DNA from 2 places in the Aliivibrio sp. SR45-2 genome. Region 2 is predicted to be linked to the other one. Evidence: riboswitches for the same ligand, from Rfam matches in the RefSeq annotation. Region 2 holds a riboswitch; the other holds the start of a gene.
What was found. A riboswitch is a leader RNA that binds a small molecule or an ion and turns the genes downstream of it on or off. The one in region 2 is predicted to bind thiamine pyrophosphate.
Positions count from the first base shown of each region.

Region 1 (3,197 bases), on a different contig from region 2:
ACCTTTGGCTAAATCACCCGCATGAGCGGCTAATTTATAGGTGATCAAACCAATCTTAACGTCTTCTTTATTTGGTAGGCCTAAATGTTCTTTCGGTGTGACATAACAAAGCATTGCACAGCCATACCATCCAATCATGGCCGCACCAATCCCCGAAGTAATGTGATCATAACCAGGGGCAATGTCAGTCGTTAATGGACCTAATGTATAGAACGGTGCTTCATGACAGTGCTTGAGTTGCTCGTCCATGTTTTCTTTGATCATATGCATTGGTACATGACCCGGCCCCTCAATAATCACTTGAACATCGTATTCCCAAGCAACTTTAGTTAACTCTCCGAGCGTTCTCAATTCAGCAAACTGTGCTTCATCATTCGCATCCGCAATTGAGCCCGGACGTAAACCATCCCCTAAAGAAAGAGAAACATCGTACTTTGCACAAATCTCACAAATTTCACGAAAATGCGTATATAAGAAACTTTCTTGATGATGCGCTAAACACCATTTTGCAATGATAGAACCGCCACGAGAAACAATCCCTGTCACTCGTTTCGCCGTCATTGGTACATAACGAAGCAGTAAACCGGCATGAATCGTAAAGTAATCTACACCCTGCTCCGCTTGCTCAATTAAGGTATCTCGCATGACTTCCCAGTTTAGATTCTCTGCCACGCCATTCACTTTCTCTAGTGCTTGGTACATCGGAACCGTGCCAATGGGTACTGGGCTATTACGAAGGATCCATTCACGTGTTTCGTGAATATTACGACCTGTCGATAAGTCCATCACCGTATCACCGCCCCAACGTGTAGACCAAACCAGCTTCTCTACTTCTTCTTCAATCGACGAACTGACCGAAGAATTACCAATATTGGCATTAACTTTAATTAAAAAATTACGACCAATGATCATTGGCTCTGCTTCTGGGTGGTTGATATTGGCAGGAATAATGGCTCGCCCTTCGGCGACTTCGTTACGTACAAATTCAGGGGTAATTTCTTTTGGAAGGTTGGCACCAAAACTGTGGCCAGGATGCTGATGATTTAGTTGTTCATCTGCAAATTTTTGACGACCCATGTTTTCACGGATCGCGATGTATTCCATTTCTGGGGTAATGATACCTTGGCGAGCATAGTGTAATTGCGTCACACATTGTTGAGGTTTGGCTCGTCGAATCGTGGGTAAATTGCCATAACGAAGTTCATCAAGTGTTTCATCAGACAGGCGTTCTTGAGAATAAACAGAGCTTACCCCTTTCAACACTTCAGTATCAGTGCGGTCTTCTATCCAACGTTCGCGTAATTTAGGTAACCCTTGGTAAACATCAATGTCGTAATTTGGGTCGGTATAGACCCCAGAGGTGTCATAGACTTGAATGGGTTCGTTTGGTATCAGTGTTGGGTTTTCTTTTGTTCCACCAACTAAGCTATCAGCCAATGATATTTCACGCATTGGAACACGAATATCAGGACTAGAACCGTCGATATAGATTTTTTTTGAATTGGGATAAGGTTGAACAGAAAGCGACTCAATGTTTGATTTAGCATCCAAACGCGCTTGTTTACGACTTGACGACATAGCAAAATTCCTTGTAATAATTAGGATAATTGCTTGTCGGATTATGTAGCAAGAGGTTCTTAGTGTGCGTAAATATAAAGTAGAAAAATCGTCTACTTAATTCAAGGTATCTGCTGAAAATGACACTTTGCAGTTACAATGATATGACAGCACTAAGTGATAAATTATCTCTTGTTCCCTTCGCAGGTATTAGCCTGATCAGGTTCTACGGATCCCGCAACGCGGTCTCAGCTCGTACTTTAAAAAAGTACTAAGCACTCCGACAAGTTTCTTTCAGAAGTTCTTGGTGAAAAACTGAACGAGTGCGGAGTATAAAGAAAGGAATAAATCACAGCAAATATTCCATTGAAGAAATAATAAAATATCGAGAAAAAGAAAAAGCCACATTAATATGCGGCTTTGTTAGCGATTTGTATCAGATTCGACTAAGTAAAGAATGTCTTATTGAGCAATCATGACATCACATTTCAATTTATCAGAAACTTCATCACCAAGCGTACGCCCCCAGTGAATTTTACTTTTATGGTAACCAATGATCACGAGATCGGTATTGATTTTATCCCCAATCTCACTGATGTGTTTTACGATATTTCCATCAGCAATATGTACAGCGCGAACAGGATAAGGTGATTCTTTAGATAATATAGATAACTGCTCTATTCGCTTAAACTCTAACGCGTTATGGCTCGATTCTAGCTCTAGCTCAACATCCATGTAATTAACATCACCGATGCCGACCTCTACAAAAATGACATGCAATTCTGCGTCATTTTGTTTTGCAAGAACCCCTGCTTTAACCATTAACTTATGTGCTTTACTGTCATCAGGATTTAATGCGAGTAAAATGGTTTGGTATAACTTCATATCTTGCTCCTGTGAAAGAATAACTTACGACGCTGATACTATAAAACTATAATCAACCTGCTGCAATTAGAAGCATGATTAAGTAATCACTGCCATTTTTGTATTTAAAAGAGATATTGATAAAAATTCATATCCAACTATGTTATTAATAAGCTAGCTTTCTATTTTAATCGAGGTATCAATGAATCAATTTATGCTATTGGGCTTTATTGCTTTTGGTGGCGCATTTGGGGCTTGTGCCCGCTATTTGATCTCAGAACTTTGTGTCGTTCTATTAGGTAAAGGCTTTCCGTATGGAACCTTAACCGTCAATATTGTCGGCTCTCTTATCATGGGTGTATTAATGTCTTCTCTTAACCAAGGCATTATTGAAGCCGCGCCTTGGCGTCCAATTATAGGGCTTGGATTTCTTGGAGCACTAACGACGTTCTCTACATTCTCGATGGATAATGTCATCTTGATGCAACAAGGAGAAATAATCAAAGCGGGTCTAAATATTTTACTGAATGTAACCTTAAGCATCACTGCCTGCTTTATTGGCTTTCAATTAATGAAAAGCTAATCTATCTGCTTTTTAGTATGTTCTTTACGAGCAGACATAAAAAAGACGCTTAATAATAAGCGTCTTTTTTAGTTTCAATGAGTCGTTATTATCACCACGTTCTTACAGGTGTGTAACCACTTATCATTATAGCCATTTTCGTATTTACGCTTTCGAATCCTTTCCAAAGTTTTTTCGTTACTGCTGTTTTTTT
Region 1 is NZ_CAWPRC010000227.1:75,821-79,017, reverse strand. Features, by position in the region: gene thiC (phosphomethylpyrimidine synthase ThiC) at 1-1,578, opposite strand, end outside; TPP riboswitch at 1,737-1,850, opposite strand; gene AACV33_RS21395 (universal stress protein) at 2,020-2,442, opposite strand; gene crcB (fluoride efflux transporter CrcB) at 2,624-3,004, shown strand; gene AACV33_RS21385 (hypothetical protein) at 3,096-3,197, opposite strand, start outside.
Region 1: it holds a riboswitch for thiamine pyrophosphate, as region 2 does, so the genes downstream of both, thiC (phosphomethylpyrimidine synthase ThiC) here and thiB (thiamine ABC transporter substrate binding subunit) in region 2, are expected to answer to the same signal.

Region 2 (3,197 bases):
TTGAAGCCGATGAATATGACAGTGCTTTTTTTGACAAGCGTTCTAAGTTTGTTCATTACCGTCCACGAACGTTAGTATTAAATAATCTGGAATTTGATCATGCTGATATTTTTGATGATCTTGCTGCAATTCAACGTCAGTTCCATCATCTTATAAGAACGGTGCCTAGTAGTGGTCGTATTTTTGCCCCTAAACAAGATAAACCCTTAGCTGAAGTACTAGAGCAAGGATGTTGGAGTGAGATTGAATTTACGGGTGAAGAAGGAGAATGGAAAGCGAGTAAACTTAAGAAAGACGGCAGCCAATTTGACGTTTATTTCAATGATGAAAATGTTGGGCAGGTAAACTGGAATTTAGTCGGTGATCATAATGTAAGTAATGCTCTTATGGTCGTAGCTTCGGCTCGCCATGTAGGCGTTACCCCAGATTTAGCTTGTGAAGCATTGGGCTCCTTTATCAATACTAAGCGTCGATTAGAGTTTAAAGGTGAGGTTAATGGGGTTACGGTATATGACGATTTTGCTCATCACCCTACTGCAATTGATCTAACGTTAAGCGGTTTACGTAATAAAGTGGGTGATAATAAAATTATCGCAGTATTAGAACCTCGCTCTAGTACGATGAAACTAGGGGTTCATAAAGACACCTTAGCCGGTTCGCTTCATGCCGCAGATTCGGTGTATCTTTTCCAACCTGATAATATTTCTTGGTCCGTTGATGATGTCGCTAAACAATGTGTTCAACCCGCCTATACTCATCATGAGATTAACGCTTTTGTTGATATGATTGTGGCTGAAGCAAAAGAAGGTGATCAAATTCTAGTCATGAGTAATGGTGGCTTTGAAGGCATTCACGGTAAATTACTATCAGCATTAGAGCAAAAGGCTATTTAGGATGTATAAAAAACAGAAAACAATCACCTTAGCAATGACTGGTGCCTCTGGTGCCCCTTATGGATTACGTCTATTGGAGTGTTTGTTGGCTGCTGATTATCAAGTTTATTTTCTTATCTCATCTGCAGCAAGAGTTGTGATGGCAACCGAGCATAATTTAAAATTGCCAAGTGGTCCTGATGCAATGAAAGCGGTCTTAGTTGAACACTTAGGTTGTGATGCCGATAAGTTAATTGTGTGCGGTAAAGAAGATTGGTTTTCTCCAGTGGCTTCTGGGTCGGCAGCACCAAAACAAATGGTGGTATGCCCATGCTCTGCAGGGAGCGTCGCTTCTATTGCTCATGGTATTTCAGATAATTTGATTGAACGGGCTGCTGATGTGGTATTAAAAGAGCGCGGTCAGTTAATTATGGTGGTTAGAGAAACGCCATTTTCTACATTGCATTTAGAAAACATGTTGAAGCTATCTCAAATGGGGACAACGATAATGCCTGCTGCGCCTGGATTTTATCATCAACCAAAATCGATTGAAGATTTAATCGATTTTATGGTCGCTCGTATATTGGATCACCTAGGTGTAGAACAGGGACTTGTTCCTCGATGGGGTTATGATCAGCGTCAGAAGAGTTAATAAACCTCTGGCTCATTAATGCATTCACACATACAATATGGCCTCTCATCGGGGAGCGACTAGCTGAGATTAGTAAACATTGGATAATGCTTACTTAAACCCGTACTACCTGAATCAGATAATGCTGACGTAGGGATTGAGATGACATTCTCATCGAGTATATCAACTTAACCCTGTGTCGCTCAAAAGGACAAAGAGCGCATAATGAAAACACGTTATATATCCCCTCTACTTAAAACATTACCTATCGCTTTAGCTGTTAGTTCTCTCTCTTCTTTTTCTGCTTCTGCTTCTGAAACGCTAACAGTCTATACCTATGATTCTTTTGCTGCCGATTGGGGCCCTGGTCCAACAATTAAAACGGCTTTCGAAAAACAGTGTGGCTGCAATCTTGATCTTGTCGCTTTGGATGATGGCGTTTCTATTTTGAATCGTCTTCGTTTAGAAGGGAGAAATTCAAAAGCGGACATTGTTTTAGGGCTCGATAATAATTTAATGGCAGAAGCGAAAGTAACGGGTTTACTGGTTGAACATAATGTAAATACGGACTCAGTGACGATACCTAATGGTTGGAGTGATAAGACCTTTGTTCCTTATGATTATGGTTATTTTGCTTTCGTATATAACAAAGAAAAAGTAAAGAACCCACCTAAGAGTCTAAAAGAATTAGTAGAACAACGAGATGATTTAACCGTTATTTATCAAGATCCAAGAACCTCTACACCGGGCCAAGGTTTATTGTTATGGATGAAGTCGGTGTATGGGGATGATGTTGCTCAAGCATGGAAACAACTTGCAAAGAAAACCGTCACCGTCACTAAAGGCTGGTCAGAAGCTTACAGTATGTTCTTAGAGGGTGAATCTGATCTTGTTTTGTCTTATACGACGTCTCCGGCATACCATTTACTTGCTGAAAAAGACGATCGATTTGCAGCGGCTAATTTTTCAGAAGGTCATTACATGCAAGTGGAAGTGGCGGCGAAAGTAAAAAATACGCAGCATAATGCGTTAGCTGATGAGTTCTTAGCTTTTATTCTTAGTAAGGAATTTCAATCAGCGATGCCAACGGGAAATTGGATGTATCCAGTGACTAATATTACGTTACCTAAAGGGTTTGAAGACCTTAAGGTTCCGACTAAAGCGTTGTCATTTAGTTCTGCGGAGATTGCGAAACAAAGAAAGTCGTGGATTCGCGAATGGCAACACGCATTAATCTTTTAATCGATGCACTGAAAAGAGCGTATGATGCGTACGTTTCTTTTTGGGACAGATAGATAACATGATGAAAACGAATCCCTTAAATGCCATTCCCTATACCGGCTATATGATCGCTGCTGTGATTGTTATTTTTGTTGGCGGAGCTATTGGTGCATTATTAATCGCGTCACCGAGTATCAATGTCAGTTTAATTTGGTCCGATCCTTATTATATTCATATAACCAAATTTAGTTTTTATCAAGCAACCCTGTCTACGTTGTTTAGTGTGGTACTTGCGGTTCCGACAGCATATGCACTATCTCGTCGCTCTTTTTTAGGACGCGGTCTGTTATTAAAGTTGTGTGCGACGACCTTGGTTTTGCCTGTGTTAGTGGGGGTTTTTGGTTTACTTGCTATTTATGGAAACAGCGGTCTCTTAGCTAAGGTGTTTGCATTTTTTGGTGGTAAATTGCCGT
Region 2 is NZ_CAWPRC010000153.1:26,060-29,256, reverse strand. Features, by position in the region: gene mpl (UDP-N-acetylmuramate:L-alanyl-gamma-D-glutamyl-meso-diaminopimelate ligase) at 1-893, shown strand, start outside; gene AACV33_RS10775 (flavin prenyltransferase UbiX) at 895-1,524, shown strand; TPP riboswitch at 1,564-1,677, shown strand; gene thiB (thiamine ABC transporter substrate binding subunit) at 1,729-2,745, shown strand; gene thiP (thiamine/thiamine pyrophosphate ABC transporter permease ThiP) at 2,807-3,197, shown strand, end outside.